3 regions of the Kocuria sp. NBRC 114282 genome follow, and region 3 is predicted to be linked to each of the others. Evidence: riboswitches for the same ligand, from Rfam matches in the RefSeq annotation. Region 3 holds a riboswitch; each other region holds the start of a gene.
What was found. Region 3 has a riboswitch for thiamine pyrophosphate ahead of QSJ40_RS11880 (thiaminase II/PqqC family protein). Riboswitches for the same ligand answer to the same signal wherever they lie in the genome.
Positions count from the first base shown of each region.

Region 1 (5,604 bases), on a different contig from region 3:
CGACCGCCCCGAGCTTGGCCAGGGCGTCGCGGCGAGCCAGGGCGCCGCGCTGCCGAGCGGGCGCGCTCGTGGGCCGCGCTTCCTCCGTCGGCCGGGTTCGGGGTCGCACCGCGATCTCCTCGGCTCCCAGGGCGCGGACCAGGTCGTCATCATGGGTCACGACCACGACGCAGCGGCCCTGCCGCACCTGCTCGGCCAGCAGCTCGACGACGGCCGCCCAGGTCACTGCGTCCTGCCCGAAGGTGGGCTCGTCCAGGATGAGGATCTGGGGTGCTGCAGCCATCACCGTGCCCACGGACAGGCGGCGCTTCTGGCCCCCGGAGAGGGTGAAGGGATTGGCCTCGGCGTGGGCCGAAAGATGCAGCCGCTCGAGCAGCTCGTCCACGCGGCGGGCGATCTCGTCCTCGGGGACCCCGGCCCGGCGCGGGCCCACGGCGAGCTCCTCGCGCACGCTGCCGGTGAGGAACTGATGCTCGGGCTCCTGGAAGACCGTGCCGATGCGCTCCACAAGCTCCGGGCCGGACCATACCGAAGGATCGTCCGGCAGCCCTCCGGCGAGGCTGCCGGCAGCGCGCACCGTACCGGCGCTAGGCACGAGCAGACCGGCCAGCGTCAGGGCCAGCGTCGACTTCCCGGCGCCGTTCGGCCCGGTCAGCGCGAGCGCGCTGCCGGCGCGCAGGCGCAGGTCCACCGGCTGCGCCGCCGGGGCGCCGGCCCAGGCCCCGTCGGGCACCGCGTCCCCGCGGCGCACGCGGCGACGGCGGCGGGAGAGCAGGCCCTGCGAGGGCTGCTCGCGCGAGACCTCAAGCTCGTCGGCGCGCAGGAGCAGCTCACCGGGGGCGGGGGCCGGGGCGGCCGCGGCGGCGCGCTGGCCCGGCAGCCAGATGCCGGCGCGGCGCAGCTGCTCGCGCTGGGCCCCCCGGGCGCCGAGGACGTCCTCGGGGCTCCCGTCGGCCAGCACTCCCCGCGGCCCCAGGACCACGACGCGCTCCACCAGATCCGCCCAGACCTCGGTGCGGTGCTCGACCACGATCAGCGTGGCCCCGGTGTCCTCGACCACCGTCTCGACCGCCCTGCGGACGGTGGCCACCCCCTCTGGATCCAGGTTGGCCGTGGGCTCGTCGAGCAGCAGCAGGCGCGGGCGCATGGCGGTGATGCCGGCCAGGCCGAGGCGCTGCTGCTGCCCGCCGGACAGCGCCGAGGTGTCCCGGCTGCGGGAGATCTCCAGCCCCACGGCACGTAGGGCGGCATCGGCCTGGTCCCAGATCTCCTCGGCGGGCACGGCCAGGTTCTCCGGGCCGAACGCGACGTCGTCGCCGGCCCTGGCCAGCAGGATCGAGGACTCCGGATCCTGCTGGAGCAGGCCGGTGACGACGCCGCGCTGGGCTGCGGGCTGTCCGTCCACGAGCAGTTCGCCGCGCGGGCCGCTGCCTCCTGAGGGCGCTGCGCGACCGCCGTCGGGCCCCGGCCCGGGGGCATCGGAGGGGGCATCGTCCTCGGTGTCCGGGAGCACGCCCGCCAGGGCGTGCAGCAGCGTGGACTTGCCCGAGCCGCTGGCGCCCAGCAGCAGCACGCGCTGCCCCGCGGGGATCTCGAGGTCCACCTGCTCGAGGGCTGGGGTCTTCCGACCCTCGGGCTGCCAGCCGAAGCCGCGCGCGAGCACGGCGGCTCCGCCGCGCACGGCCCTGTCGGCTCCGTGCGTGCGAGCGGTCATCGACCGGAGGCCAGGCCCGAGAGCACTCCCGTGGAGCGCAGAGCGCGCGTCAGTGCCCACATGGCAAGACCGGCGATGACCGCCCCGGACACCGTGCCCAGCACGACGTAGACCGCCTGGTGGGCCATCGGCCACTCGTAGTAGTAGATCAGGCACTCGGTCAGCGTCCCGAGCGCTCCGGCGGCAGCGCCCGAGGCCACGGCCACGACCGGGCCGAAGCGGCGGTACCCAGCGGCCAGGAAGACGGCCTCCGCCGCCGCGCCCTGGATGAGACCGGAGAGCACGACCGTCATGCCGAAGTGGGTGCCCAGCAGCCCCTCGAAGCACGCCGCCAGCAGCTCGCAGGCCAGCGCTGCGCCGGGGCGGCGGATGATGAGGGCGGCCAGCGGCCCGGCCATCAGCCATCCGCCGACCAGCAGGCCGCCCGCCGGCGGATAGCCGACCGTGACGGCCTGGGAGAGGGGGTAGACCAGAGCGGACCAGGCCCAGAAGATCACGCCGCAGGCGGCGGCCAGCACTGCGAGGACCACGAGGTCGAGCACGCGCCACCGCAGGCGGGAGCGCGCGCTGCGCTGCGGGGAGCCGACGGTTCCGGAGTCGCGGTCCGAGCGCGTATCGAGGCCGGATCCGGTGCTCATCTGACCGGTGCTGCGATGCTGCGTCATGGTGGTCCTCCTGGGGGCCCGGGGACGCCGCGGCGCCCCTGTCATCAGGAGGGGAGAAGCGCTTCTCGCGCGATGCTGCGTGGGCGGGCGCCCGCAGGAACGCGCGAGAAGCACCTCCGAGATGCTCGACTTCCTTCGCCGGTGCTAGCCGGAGCAGGTTCGAGGGTCTGCGGCGGACCGCACTCTCAGCGCCCTCGGGCGCTCCCCTGTCGTATTCCTGGGATCCTACGCCAAACGCGCAGCAGATGCAGGTCGCCCTCAGCCGGACCCGGAACGGACGAAGGCGCCGGGAGCACACGGCTCCCGGCGCCTTCGCCATCGATCAGCAGGCCGCGCGCAGCGGCCGGCCCGGATTGGTCGAGATCAGGCGCGGCCCTTGGCCTTCTCATGGGCCTTGAGCTCGGCCTTCTCGCGCTGCTCGGCGACCTGGCGGTTGACCAGGGTCCGCACGACCGTGGTCAGCACGCCGCTGACCACCGCGAACAGGACGATGTCGAGCCAGCGGTCCTCACGGGGGTCATCGCCCTTGGACGGGACCTGGCGGCCGGTGACCTTCTTCCACGTGGCGTCGAGGCCCTTGGTGGCGGCCTGCACGCCCAGCACGGACGCGCCGGTGCCGATGAGTCCCATGATCTTGGGGTTCATGTCATCTCCTACCCCGAGTGAGCCACTCGGGAGATCGCGGAACCGGCGCCTCAGCCGGCGCCGGAGGTTCGGTGCTCACCCTAGCGCGCTCGGCGAGCCGTCGCGGATCACGACGGGCGATCCGCGCCGCCCTGCGACTCGGCGGTGTCGGCCTCGTCCAGGGCTGCGGCCAGGTCATCGGCGATCAGCGTCTCATCGAGCACGTGCTTGGTCCGATAGCTCGAGCGCCCCACCATGTGCGCCGAGACCGGCGCCGTGAGCAGCATCAGGGCCCAGCCCAGCAGGGCCAGCGGCAGCAGCGTCCACTCGCGGGAGTGGATCACCACGGCCAGCAGCATGCACAGCAGACCGAGCACCTGCGGCTTGGTGGCCGCGTGCATCCGCGACAGGACGTCCGGCAGCCGGATCAGGCCGAGGCCGGCCGTCAGGGACATGAGGCAGCCCACGAGCAGCAGCACGCCCACGACGATGTCGAGCACGAGGTCCATGGGATCCATCAGCGGTGTCCCTCCTTCTCGGACGGGGCGGGCTTCTGCATCGGGGCGGGCCGGTGATCCTGCTCGGCCCGCTCGCCCTCGACCGGCTCCTTGGTGGCGCCCTCATCGGTCTGGCCCGTCTTCCGGGGCCGCGTGGGCTGGACGAACCGCGCCACGGACACCGAGCCGATGAAGCCCAGCAGCGAGACGGTCACGATGACCATCATGTAGTCGGAGTGATCGCTCCAGACCATCTCCAGGGCGATCGCGGCGACCACCACGGAGAGCAGGACGTCGCTGGAGAGCACGCGGTCCAGCAGCGAGGGTCCCTTCACCAGTCGGTACAGCACGCCGGCGGCCCCACCGGCGAGCATCACGAGGCACACGGCCATGACGAAGGTGCTCATCGGCTCTGCTCCTCATCCCGTCGTTCGGCCTTCGATCTGTGGGCGTAGCCCGCCCAGCTGCGCAGCACGGCCCGAGGGCTGAGTCCACGGCCCTTCTGGGCGTCCTCGCGCCGCAGCGCGGCGTAGTCCTCCGGAGAGCCCATCATGCGGATCCAGGCAGCCTCGGTGTTGCGCACGGACTCCCGGAAGTGCTCGATGTCCTCGTCGTCGTGCACGTCCAGGACGTGGAAGTAGAGGATCGCGTTCGGACGATCCACCTCCAGCAGCACCGAGCCCGGGATCAGTCCCGTGGTGCTTCCGGTCGCGGTCATGATCAGATCGGAGTGCGAGCGCATCTGCACGGCGGTCACCGACGAGGAGGCCCTGGGCCCATGGGCGATCACGGTCCACATGACCTCGAAGCTGGCGCGGATGACCTGCCACAGGAAGGTGACGAACAGGGTCACGGCGTGCAGCACGTTGAAGCGGCTGGACAGCTGCACGGGCGGCAGTGCCAGCGCCCGGGTGACCAGCAGGGACAGCACCAGGCCCACCAGGAGGTTCTTGGCCGTCAGCTCGCCCCACAGCACGGCCCATACGAGCATGAGCCACAGGATCAGGGGGATCTCCACGGCCCAGCGGTGCTCGCGCCGCCGCGGCCGGGCGGATGCGGACCCGCGGGATGTCGCTGTCGAGCTCACTGATCTGCCTCCTCGGACTGCTCGGCGCCCTGCCGCTGCGCGTCGGCCTCGGCCGAGGGCCGCGAATCCGTGCCGTCGTAGACCTCGCGCTGGATGCCGGCGCCGCTGTCCTCGCCCACGTCCTCCCCGTACTGCTCGCCCTCCGGCACGCTCGGTGCGGCAGGGTCATCGGAGCTCGGGTCCTCGCCGTCGTCCACGACGCCGCGCGGTCCCGATTCGTCGCCGAAGACCGCCTCGACGTAGCGCTCGGGGTGCATGAGGTTCTCCGCGGCGTTGTCGGCCACCGAGAACAGCGGTCCCGCGAAGACCGTGAGGGCGACCCCGACCGCCACGAGCATCCCGGTGGGCATCACCATGGAGAACGGCATGAGCTGCACGTTGCTGCGACCGGCCCACCGGCCGCCGCCCTCGGCCTCCATGGACACCGAGGCGGCGCTGCGGGGCCCGTGCTCCCGTGCCTCGTCCCGGGAGACCAGCAGGACCGGATCCGGGTAGTCGGCGTCGTCGGGGGCGCGCAGGAACGCCTTGTTCCAGATGCGCATCAGGGCCATCAGCGTCAGCAGCGAGGTGAGCACGGAGCCGGCGATCACGACCCAGATGGCCCAGCCGCCCTGGTCGGTGCCCGCCTGGATCAGGCCCACCTTCCCCAGGAAGCCGGAGAACGGCGGGATGCCGCCCAGGTTCAGCGCGGGGATCATGAACAGCAGGGCCAGCAGCGGCGACAGCCCGACCAGACCGCCCAGGCGGTCCGTGTTGGTCGACCCGCCCCGGCGCTCGATCAGACCGGCCACCAGGAAGAGGCTGGTCTGGATGATGATGTGGTGGACCACGTAGTAGACAACTGCCGCCATGGCGGTCTGCGTGCCGACCGCGATGCCGAAGATCATGTAGCCGATGTGGCTGACCAGCGTGAAGGACAGCAGACGCTTGATGTCGATCTGGGCCAGCGCTCCCAGGATGCCCACGACCATCGTGAGCAGCGAGACCCACAGCAGCAGCTGATCCGCCCCGTCCCCC
Region 1 is NZ_BSQO01000001.1:355,236-360,839, reverse strand. It holds gene QSJ40_RS01640 (ATP-binding cassette domain-containing protein) at 1-1,714, opposite strand, end outside; gene QSJ40_RS01635 (ECF transporter S component) at 1,711-2,379, opposite strand; TPP riboswitch at 2,493-2,597, opposite strand; gene QSJ40_RS01630 (DUF4235 domain-containing protein) at 2,743-3,024, opposite strand; gene mnhG (monovalent cation/H(+) antiporter subunit G) at 3,132-3,521, opposite strand; gene QSJ40_RS12755 (MrpF/PhaF family protein) at 3,521-3,907, opposite strand; gene QSJ40_RS01615 (Na+/H+ antiporter subunit E) at 3,904-4,587, opposite strand; gene QSJ40_RS01610 (Na+/H+ antiporter subunit D) at 4,584-5,604, opposite strand, start outside.
Region 1: linked by a shared signal. The riboswitch ahead of QSJ40_RS01635 (ECF transporter S component) and the one ahead of QSJ40_RS11880 (thiaminase II/PqqC family protein) in region 3 are both predicted to bind thiamine pyrophosphate.

Region 2 (5,604 bases), on a different contig from region 3:
ACACCGGCGCCCAGGCAGAGCAGGGCCGCGGTGAGTCAGACGGCCGCTCCGGGCAGCGCCGGCAGCGCGGTGAGCGCTCCTCCGGCCGTGGCGGCCGCGGCCGGTCCGAGGCGCAGTCCGGGGCCCGCTCCGAGGATGAGACCCGCTCGCTGATCGAGGCGCGCATCCGAGCGGCCTCCGGCGAAGCCCCCGAGCGGAGCACCTCGGGCGAGGACGCTGCAGAGCAGGCCCCCGCGGCCCAGGCCATGGTCGGCGACCCCGCGTCCCCGGAGGTGCGGGAGCTGAGCCGTTCGAGCTCGCGCCGAGACTCGGCCGAGGGCTCCGAGGGCCGTCGTGAGCGGCGCTCGCGCACGGCGCGCAGCGAGTCGAAGGACGCCGCTCAGGGCGCATCGCAGGGCGAGCGGGCGGCGGCTGCTCAGCAGCAGCGCCGCAGCCGCACCGCGGCCGCTCCGCAGGCTGCCCCGGAGTCGGTGCAGGCGCCTGCCGCACCGGCGGCTCCCGCCGTCCAGGGCACGGCCACGGTGCGCGGTGCGGACGCGGAGCAGGCCGCCCCGGTGCGCCAGCGGGCGCGTCGCTCGCGTCGTGCGGCGGCTCCGGCGGGCACGCCCGAGGTCCCGCAGCCGGCTCCTGCGGCTCCGGCCGCCTCGGCGACCGTGACCGCAGGCAGCGCCTCGGTGGTCTCGACCTCCGAGGGAGCCTCGCAGGTGACGATCAACGGCGAGGTCATCGAGCTGCCGCAGGGCCAGAGCGCCGCCGAGGCGCTGGGCGCCGGGGGCTCGTCCGGCTCGCAGCTCGAGTCGCTGGCCAGCTCGCTGGGCGAGCGCGAGCCCGGTGCCGCCGGTCCGCGCCGTCGCCCGCGCCGCTCGCGCCGCGCCAGCGCCCCGGAGGCCGCCCCCCAGGCGGGTCCGGCGCAGGATGGCGGGGACGCCTCGCAGGGTGAGCACGAGCACTCCTGAGCGCAGTCGGCGCCGGTGATCGGCCGGCGCCGACAGGACGACCCGGTCGCATGACGGCCGTCTCCCCGAGAAGGGGAGGCGGCCGTCATCGTCTTCGCCCGGGCAGCCGGATCATGGGTAGACTGAGCAGGCACGACACGGGGTGCCGCCCGAGCAGGCGGCTGAGAGCACACCCGTCGAACCTGAACTAGTTCGCACTAGCGGAGGGATTGTCGCCATGACGCACAGTCGCACCCTGAATCCATCGCACGACGCCTCCGGGCCGGTCTCGGCCCGGATGGCCCAGCTGCTCGAGCAGCTGCGCAGCACGCGCCCCCTGGTGCAGTGCCTGACCAACACAGTGGTCTCCAACTTCACCGCCAACGCCCTGCTGGCCCTCGGCGCCGCTCCGGCCATGACGGACATCCAGGGGGAGGCCGGGCCGTTCGCCGAGATCGCCGATGGCATGCTGATCAATCTGGGCACTCCCGATCCCGAGCAGCGCGGCGCCATGCGCGAGGCCGCTGCCGCCCGGCAGGCCGGAGGCCGACCCTGGGTGCTGGACCCGGTGGCGATCGGCTCGCTGCCGATCCGCACCGCCCTTGCCGCCGAGCTGCTGGAGTCCCGTCCCGCGGTGATCCGCGGCAACCCCTCGGAGGTCCTGGCTCTGACCGGAGGGGCCGGGGGCCGCGGCGTCGACACGACGGATGCCCCGGAGACAGCGGTGCAGGCCGCCCGGCAGCTCGTGTCGGCCGGTTGCGCCGATGCCGTGGCCATCTCCGGGCCCGTCGATCTGATCGTCTCCGCGTCGGGGACGCTGCGCGTGCCGCACGGTCACGAGCTGCTGACCCAGGTGGTGGGCGGAGGGTGCGCCCTGGGCTCCGTGATCGCGGCCTTCGCTGCCGTCGCGCAGGACCCCGCCGACGCCGCCGCGGCCGGGAGCCTGGTCTGGGGACTGGCGGCCGAGGACGCCGCCGATCGCTGCCAGGGCCCGGGGTCCTTCGCCGTGCATCTGCTCGACGCCCTGGCCGGGCTGCGCCCCGAGGACGTCGCCGAACGGTGCCGCGTCGAGGCGGAGGCGGCCGGCGCACCGAGCGCCGCGGACGGTGCCGCCGCCGGGGCGGGTCAGGCAGAGGAGGCCGGGCGATGAGCCCCCGATTCGACCCCGCCGCACTGTCGCTCTACCACGTCACCGACCCCCAGCTCAGCCGGCCTCGCAGCGTCCCCGAGGTCGCGCGGCTGGCTGTCGAGGGCGGGGCGAGCATGATCCAGGTCCGGGCCAAGGATGCCTCCGGACGCGAGCTGCTCGAGCTGCTCGAGGCCGTCGTGTCGGCCGTCGACGGCGCGGCCCCGGTGGTCGTGGACGATCGCGTGGAGTGCCACCTGGCCGCACGCGCCCGGGGGATCGCCTGCGACGGCGTCCACATCGGCCAGTCGGATCTGCCTCCGGAGGACGCCCGCCGGCTGTGCGGCCCGGAGGCGATCATCGGCCTCTCCGCCGCCTCGGAGGCCGAGATCGCCGCCGCAGCGGGGCTGCCCCCGGCAACGGTGGACTATCTGGGCATCGGCGCGGTGCGGGCCACCGCCACCAAGCCCGACGCCCCGCAGCCGCTGGGCATCGACGGCTTCGCCCGGGCCCGAGCCCTGAGTGCCCTCCCGGCCGTGGCCATCGGCGGGATCCGGCCGGAGGACGTCGCGGGGCTGATGGCCGCAGGTGCCGACGGCGTGGCCGTGGTCTCCGGGATCTGCGCGGCTGCCGATCCGCGCCTGGCGGCGCAGACCTACCGACGGGAGATCCAGCGATGAGCACCATCAGCCCGCGCGCCGTCCCGCGCGTCCTGTCGATCGCCGGAACCGATCCCACCGGCGGAGCCGGAGTGCACGCGGACCTGAAGACCATCAGCGTCCTGGGCGGCTACGGCATGGGCGCGATCACCGCTGTCGTCTCCCAGAACACCTGCGGAGTGCGCTCGATCCACACCCCGCCGCCGGAGGTGCTGAGGGATCAGCTGCTGGCCGTCTCCGACGACGTCGTCGTGGATGCCGTGAAGATCGGCATGCTGGGCAGCGCCGGTGCCGTCGAGGTCGTGGGGCAGTGGCTGCAGGAGCAGAAGCCGCCGCTGTGCGTCATCGATCCCGTCATGGTCGCCACAGCCGGTGGGACCCTGCTGGAGTCCGAGGCGCTCGGCGCCGTCCTGGAGCTGCTGGGCTCCGCCGACCTGGTGACGCCGAATCTCACGGAGCTCGCCTCCCTGCTGGACCGGGCGCCGGCGCAGGAATGGTCCGAGGCCCTTGAGCAGGGACGGCGGCTGGCCGATCGGCTGGGCGTGCTCGTGCTCGTCAAGGGCGGGCACCTGCCGGGGGAGCGCACCCCTGATGCGCTGGTCGCGCCAGGGCAGGAGGAGCCGGTGGCGCAGTGGGACGCAGCGCGGATCGACACGAGCTGCACCCACGGCACGGGCTGCTCCCTCTCGAGCGCGATCGCCGTGCTGGCGGCGCGCTCGGGGCGTCTCCCGGAGTCCGTGGAGGCGGCGCGGGGCTGGCTGCGCGGAGCGCTCGAGCATGCCGAGGAGCTCGAGGTGGGGCGGGGCAGCGGTCCCGTGCACCACGGGCACCACCTGGCACCGGCCCTGCGCGGGATGCTCGGGGCGTGATCCGGATGACGACTCGCGCGGGGGCGATGTCCTTGTCCGCAGCGGTGACGATGGAGTAATCTGCTTGCTCAGTGCCATGCCGCATGACCCCTCGCGACACCGTCCATGTCGTGAGTGCGGGACTTCGGAAGGCACACCCGGGTGCAGCTCCTGACCGCTGAGAAGCCGCGTCGGCCGTACTGTCTCCATCCCACTGGCAGGCCGACGCCACGGTGATCTCGGCGTCGTCAGTCAGGCAGGAGCGTCTGCGCCCCCAGACAGTGATTTCTACTCGAGAGAAGTGAGTTCCCCGTGGTTTACGCGATTGTCCGCGCAGGCGGCCGCCAAGAGAAGGTTGCCGTCGGCGACCTCGTGACCCTCGACCGTGTCGCCGGTGAGACCGGCAGCACCCTTGAGCTCCCCGCGCTCCTGCTCGTCGACGGCGACAAGGTGACCTCCGAGGCCGAGAAGCTCTCGGGCGTCAAGGTCACGGCCGAGGTCGTCGAGAACCTCCGCGGCCCCAAGATCCGCATCATGAAGTACAAGAACAAGACCGGCTACAAGAAGCGCCAGGGTCACCGTTCTGAGCTGACCACCGTGAAGGTCACCGACATCAAGGCCTGACCCACCCGGTCACCCTCTCCACACTCCATGGGTCCGCCCGAGCCTCCGCGGCTCGAACCGGACCGACTAGCGAAAGCAGGCAGCAGCCATGGCACATAAGAAGGGCGCAAGCTCCACCCGCAACGGCCGCGACTCCAACGCCCAGTACCTGGGCGTCAAGCGCTTCGGCGGCGAGTCCGTCAACGCCGGCTCGATCATCGTGCGTCAGCGCGGCACCCACTTCCACCCCGGTGAGAACGTGGGCCGCGGCAAGGACGACACCCTGTTCGCCCTGGCCACCGGTCAGGTGGCCTTCGGGACCAAGCGCGGCCGCAAGGTCGTCAACGTCCTCGCAGCGGCTGAGTGACCCGGCGACCGCTGCAGCGACCCTGAGGGGGCGCTGCAGCGGTCGCTCGACGCGGGGTCATCCGCGTCACGCTCACCATGAGGAGTCAGAGGGTGGGTGCCACGTGCGCCCGCCCTCTCTTCCGTTTCAGGACCCCGCCGGCTGAACGCCTGGCGGAACGCACATCTCGGCGCCCTCGGGCGCCGATCAGCTGCCGGCGCGGGACGCCCGGCAAGGAAGGGAGACCATGGCCGAGTTCGTCGACCGAGTGGTCCTCCACGCAGCGGGCGGCAACGGCGGCCACGGCTGCGTGTCCGTCCGACGCGAGAAGTTCAAGCCGCTGGGCGGACCGGACGGCGGCCACGGCGGCGACGGCGGCTCCGTGATCCTGCGGGTCGACGGCCAGTCCACCACGCTGCTGCCGTATCACCGCTCCCCGCACCGCTCGGCGCCCAACGGCGGCCCGGGCATGGGCGATGACCGCAACGGGTTCAAGGGCGAGGACCTGATCCTCTCGGTCCCGGACGGCACTGTCGTGAAGGACCGCGACGGTGAGGTCCTGGCGGATCTGGTCGGCGTCGGCTCCGAGTTCGTGGCCGCCGCCGGCGGTCAGGGCGGGCTCGGCAACGCGGCCCTGGCCTCTCCCAAGCGCAAGGCCCCCGGCTTCGCGCTGCTGGGCCTTCCCGGCGAGGCCCGGGACATCGTGCTCGAGGTCAAGTCCCTGGCGGACATCGCGCTGGTGGGCTACCCGTCGGCCGGAAAGTCCTCGCTGATCGCGGCCATGTCCAAGGCGCGGCCCAAGATCGCCGACTACCCGTTCACGACTCTGGTCCCCAACCTGGGCGTGGTCGAGGCCGGGCAGTACCGCTACACCGTCGCCGACGTCCCCGGCCTGATCCCCGGCGCGTCCGAGGGCAAGGGCCTGGGCCTCGAGTTCCTGCGCCACGTGGAGCGCTGCGCCGCCCTGGTGCACGTCATCGACTGCGCCACCCTCGAGCCCAACCGCGACCCGATCTCCGATCTGGAGGCGCTCGAGTCCGAGCTGGCTGCCTACGCGATCGACGGCAAGCTCGACGGCGGTCGCTCC
Region 2 is NZ_BSQO01000003.1:8,137-13,740, forward strand. It holds gene QSJ40_RS06270 (Rne/Rng family ribonuclease) at 1-956, shown strand, start outside; TPP riboswitch at 1,085-1,183, shown strand; gene thiM (hydroxyethylthiazole kinase) at 1,174-2,085, shown strand; gene thiE (thiamine phosphate synthase) at 2,082-2,741, shown strand; gene thiD (bifunctional hydroxymethylpyrimidine kinase/phosphomethylpyrimidine kinase) at 2,738-3,589, shown strand; gene rplU (50S ribosomal protein L21) at 3,881-4,192, shown strand; gene rpmA (50S ribosomal protein L27) at 4,281-4,538, shown strand; gene obgE (GTPase ObgE) at 4,765-5,604, shown strand, end outside.
Region 2: linked by a shared signal. The riboswitch ahead of thiM (hydroxyethylthiazole kinase) and the one ahead of QSJ40_RS11880 (thiaminase II/PqqC family protein) in region 3 are both predicted to bind thiamine pyrophosphate.

Region 3 (5,604 bases):
GGCAACCCGCAGCCACTCACTGATGACGCGTCACGTTTGTCGCTATCCTGGGGGCATGACAACGGCACCCGACACCGACCCCCGCAGCCTCCCCTCAGACGCCGACGAGCCCGGGGACTCCCCCTCGACGGCAGCTGGCACGGGCGGCGCCGGCGACGGCGTCGACTGGCTGTCCGCACATGAGGAGACCGTCTGGCGCCGCTGGCTCGCCGTGAGCAGCCGCATCCCCGCCGCCCTGTCCTCGCAGCTGCAGTCCGATTCCGGCTTGTCGCTTCAGGACTACGACGTCCTGGTCATGCTCAACGACAGCGAGAGCTCCTCCTGCCGGATCACCGAGCTCGCCGGGCTGCTGGACTGGGAGCGCTCGCGCATGTCCCACCACCTCACCCGGATGGAGAAGCGCGGCCTGATCGCCCGCTCGGCCGCCCCGGACGACGGTCGGGCGCAGCTCGCACAGCTCACCGAAGCCGGTCGCCAGGCCCTGGCCGCAGCCGCCCCGGGCCACCTGGGCGCCGTGCGCAGGTCGTTCTTCGACGCCCTCGATGCACAGGACATCGAGGACCTGGACCGCATCACCTCCCGGATCGCTCGCAAGCTCGACATCCGCCGCCCGGACTGCGCACCGATCGACTGACCCGCGCAGGCCGGCTGCCGCCCTGCGCGGACACGGCCTGGCGCATCACGACGACAGCGCGTTCGTCGTTCCCGCCGTCCCTCGAGCACGGCGGACCTAATGGTTGACATGTCACCTACATTGACGCATACTGTTCCGTGAAACGTCACGCGAGCGCCGGAAGACCCCGGGCTCGCGAGTCGCATCCAAGGAGCGAGCACCATGCAGTTCGGCATCTTCACCATCGGCGACGTCACCCCGGATCCCACCACCGGCAAGGCGCCGTCCGAGGCCCAGCGGATCCGGTCCATGACCAAGTACGCCCTCAAGGCGGAAGAGGTGGGACTGGACGTCTTCGCGACCGGCGAGCACCACAACCCGCCGTTCGTGCCCTCTTCACCCACCACGCACCTGGCCTATATCGCCGCCCAGACCGAGCGCCTGCGCTTCTCCACGGCCACCACGCTGATCACCACGAACGACCCCGTGAAGATCGCTGAGGACTACGCCTTCCTCCAGCACCTCTCCGGCGGTCGTGTGGATCTCACCATGGGCCGTGGCAACACCGGTCCGGTCTACCCCTGGTTCGGCAAGGACATCCGCCAGGGCATCCCGCTGGCCATCGAGAACTACCACCTGCTGCGCAAGCTGTGGCGCGAGGAGGTCGTGAACTGGCAGGGCAAGTTCCGCACCCCGCTCAACAGCTACACCTCCACCCCGTGGCCGCTGGATGACACCCCGCCCTTCGTGTGGCATGGCTCGATCCGCTCCCCGGAGATCGCGGAGCAGGCCGCCTATTACGGCGACGGCTTCTTCCACAACCACATCTTCTGGAACATCGAGCACACCGCCTCGATGGTGAACCTCTACCGCCAGCGCTTCGAGCACTACGGCCACGGCGCCGCCGACCAGGCGATCGTGGGCCTGGGCGGCCAGATCTTCGCCGCTGCGACAGAGGCCGAGGCCAAGCGGGTCTTCCGCCCGTACTTCGACAACGCGCCGGTCTACGGCCACGGCCCGTCGCTCGAGGACTTCTCGCGGATGACCCCGCTGACGGTCGGCACCCCGGATCAGATCGTGGAGCGCTACCTGGGCTACGCGGATCAGGTGGGCGACTACCAGCGCCAGATGTTCCTGCTGGATCACGCCGGCCTGCCCGAGGAGATGGTCCTGGAGCAGATCGAGATCCTCGGCCGGGAGATCGTCCCGCGCCTGCGCGAGGGCTTCGAGGCACGTCGCCCGGCGCACGTGCCCTCAGACCCGCCCACCCACGAGACCCTGCGCGCCCAGGGCCCGGACTCCAAGCACCGCCAGGTCATCAACGCGCGGCCGCAGGACGAGCAGAAGGAGGATGAGCAGCGATGACCCGTCAGCTCGTCGTCGTCTCGGCGGGGCTGTCCTCGCCGTCGTCCACCCGCCTGCTGGCGGACCGGATCGCCCATGCCGTCGAGTCCCGGGTCGGCGCCCGGGGCGAGGCCCTGGAGGTCCACCACGTGGAGCTGCGGGACCTGGCCCTGCCGCTGGCGCAGGCCATGACCACGGGCGGGCTGCTTGATCCGCAGCTCGACGAGGACAAGCGCCTGGTCGCCCAGGCCGACGGGCTGGTGGCGGTCACGCCGATCTTCCGGGCCTCCTACTCGGGGCTGTTCAAGATGTTCTTCGACGTCCTCGACGACGAAGCGCTGATCGACCTCCCGGTGCTCATCGCCGCGACGGCCGGCAGCCCGCGCCACAGCCTGGTCCTGGACCACGCGCTGCGCCCGCTGTTCTCCTACTCGCGGGCGGTCGTGCTGCCCACGGGCGTGTTCGCCGCGACCGATGACTTCGGCTCCGGGGACACCGGAGGCCTGGAGTCGCGGATCGCTCGAGCCGCCTCCGAGATGGCGACGGCACTGGTGGCCGAGTCCGCCGGGGTGGAGGGCTTCCTGCCCACCGAGCCCGCGCGGGCGCCGCGTCGCAGCGGTGTAGACCTGGGCCCGGTCACGGACTTCGCGAGCCTCCTCAAGGGCCACGACGGCTCCTGACGGGCTCGCCGAGCTCTCGGAGGACCCATAGGCCGCCTGACCTCCTCATATGTCGAATATGACATATAAAAAGGTCTCGTCTCTCACAGCGGAACCGGATGCCGCCCTGTCGGCATCCGATCCTGCCGCCTATACTGGGCTGCGGACACGGGGTGCGCCGCCGGCGCTGAGATCAGACCCGTGGAACCTGCTCCAGCTCGCACTGGCGAAGGGATGTCCCTGATGAGCTCCACCTCGAACATCGCCCCCCAGCCCGCCGTCGAAGCGGCCGGTCCATGGACGCAGTCGCTGTGGGACGCCGGCGCGCAGACGGCAGCCGAGATCCAGGACTCGAGATTCGTGCGCGCCCTGCTGGACGGAACCCTTGACGACGCGCGGTTCACGTTCTACCTCGCCCAGGACGCCCTGTATCTGGCCGGCTACGCCCGGGCCCTGGCGGCTCTATCCGCACGCTGCGATCACGCCCCGGACCAGCTCGCGTGGGCACAGGCCTCGGTCGGCTGCCTCACGGAGGAGGCCCAGCTGCACCGCACCTGGATGGCCGCCCGTCCGGAGGCCGCCGACGAGCCCGCCAGCACCGTCACCGCGGCCTACACGGACTTCCTGCTGGCCGCCGCCCTGGGACAGGACCGAGCTGTCGGCGCTGCTGCAGTGCTCCCCTGCTTCTGGCTTTACGCCCAGGTCGGAGCCTGTCTGCCGACCGTGGAGCCGGATCACCCGTATGCCGCATGGCTGGAGACCTACCGCGATCCCGACTTCGTGGCTGCAACCGCTGCAGCCCTGGAGCGCGTCGAGCGGGAGCTCGCACAGAGCTCGGAATCAGGCCGTGCGGCAGCACAGCGGGCCTATCTGGCAGGCTGCCGCCACGAGCTGGCGTTCTTCGATCAGGCCCTGACTCAGGATCAGTCGGAGATCATCCCGCGCTGAGAGCGCGGACCGACTGACGGGACCCTCACCACGGTCCCTTCCGGTGCCGCGGCGCCGTGTCGGCCACATGGCGACCGCGGCGTCGTCGGGCCGATGGCGGCGTGATGTGATCCCCGAACTCCTCCGGCTCGCGCCGCGCCAAAGGGCCCCGTATGCGGATCCTCGGGGGCCTCCGCCAGCCCGATCCGATCGTGCACCCACCGCAGCGGGGCCGGTGCCCACCAGTTGGCCCGCCCGGCGATCCGCATGAACGCGGGCACCAGGACGCCGCGCACCAGGGTCGCATCGAGCAGGATCGCGAACGCCGTGCCCAGGCCGAACAGCTGCATGAAGCTCACCTGGCTCGTCCCGAAGGCCGCGAACGACACCGAGAGCACCAGCGCCGCGAGTGTGGTGATGCGCCCGGTGTGCGCGAGCCCCTCCACGACCGCCATGCGGTTGCTGCCCGTCTGCTCCCACAACTCCTTCATGCGCCCGATCAGGAACAGCTCGTAGTCCACCGACAGCCCGAAGGCGATGCAGAACAGCAGGACGGGCATGGACATGTCCAGCGGGCCCCGCGTGAAGCCCAGGACCCCGGAGAGCAAGCCGTGCTGGAACATGAGCGTCACCACGCCCAGCACCGCCGGCAGGAGCACCAGCGTGATGGGCACGGCGAGGTGCTCGGCCAGCCCCAGGTCCTTGATCACCTGCTGGCTGTTCGAGGCGATCATGGGCGCGGAGCCGCCCACCAGCACCTCGGTGCCGTCGCCGCGCTCCTGGCTCAGCTAGTCCACGAGCTCCGTGGAGATCTCAGTCTGCTCGGCCAAGGTGCCCTCGATGTGCGCGACGACCATGCCCGTGCGGCCGTCGTCAGAGCCCAGCGGGTCGCTCATGCCGGGATCGCTGAAGGCATGGACGGACTCGATGCCGTCGTGCTCGCGCAGATCCGCGGCGATCTCCTCCCCCACGTCAGCGGAGTCAGCTGCCTGGGAGCCTTCGGGGGCTCGGACAAGGACGACGAGGCTCGCCTCCCCGCCGACCTCTTCGTGCACGATCTGCTGTGCCCTGGCGGATTCCGAAGTCGGGTCGGCGTAGCCGCCCCCGGGAACGTAGCACGGGAGACGACGCCGGCGTCGGTGCTGGTCGGCGCAGAAGTCGCCCGTCCTGGGGACGGGTCATGCGCCCGCAGCAGATCCGCGCCGCGCCCGTGCCCCGAGGGCCGGGAACAGATGCGAGATCACCGCGCAAGGGACCACATCAGGGCCTGCCCTGTGTCGCTGCGCAGGGCCGTCGTCATCATCCGCCGAACGGTGACCTGTCAGGGGCAGAGCCGCCCCCCGCCGGCGCCCGACAGGCCCGGCAACGACGACGAGCCGCCGCCCCGGAAAGGGGCGACGGCTCGTCGGTCAGGCGTGCCGTGCAGGACGGCTCACCCGAAGGATCAGGCGGGGACGACCTCGAACTCGATGTTCGCGTTGACGTCCTCGTGCAGGCGCACGGTGGCCTGGTAGGTGCCGACGGTGCGGACCTGCTCGCGGATCTCGACCTTGCGCTTGTCGATCTCGCCCAGGCCGGCGGCCTTGACGGCGTCGGCGACCTGCTCGGCCTTGATCGAGCCGAACAGACGGCCCTCGGCGCCGGCCTTGGCCGGGACCGTGACGGTGGCCGAGGTCAGCGAGGCCGCCAGGGCCTGCGCGTCCTCGAGCGAGGCGAGCTCACGGGCCGCACGAGCGGCCTTGATGGACTCGATCTGGCGCTCGGCGCCCTTGGACCACTGGGTCGCGAAGCCGCGGGGGAAGAGGTAGTTGCGGGCGTACCCGTCCTTGACCTCGACCACGTCACCGGCGGAACCGAGGTTAGAGACCTCGTGCGTCAGGATGATCTTTGCCATGAGTGTGTTCCTTTCCGATCAGCGGCCGGAGCCGGCGTAGGGGAGCAGGGCGACCTCACGGGCGTTCTTGACGGCCTGGGCGATCTTGCGCTGCTCCTGGACGGAGACGCCGGTCACGCGACGCGCGCGGATCTTGCCGCGGTCGGAGATGAACTTGCGCAGCAGCG
Region 3 is NZ_BSQO01000009.1:62,056-67,659, reverse strand. It holds gene QSJ40_RS11895 (MarR family winged helix-turn-helix transcriptional regulator) at 56-634, shown strand; gene QSJ40_RS11890 (LLM class flavin-dependent oxidoreductase) at 836-1,978, shown strand; gene QSJ40_RS11885 (FMN reductase) at 1,975-2,637, shown strand; TPP riboswitch at 2,776-2,868, shown strand; gene QSJ40_RS11880 (thiaminase II/PqqC family protein) at 2,860-3,564, shown strand; gene QSJ40_RS11875 (MMPL family transporter) at 3,540-4,331, opposite strand; gene QSJ40_RS11870 (hypothetical protein) at 4,332-4,514, opposite strand; gene rplI (50S ribosomal protein L9) at 4,988-5,437, opposite strand; gene rpsR (30S ribosomal protein S18) at 5,456-5,604, opposite strand, start outside.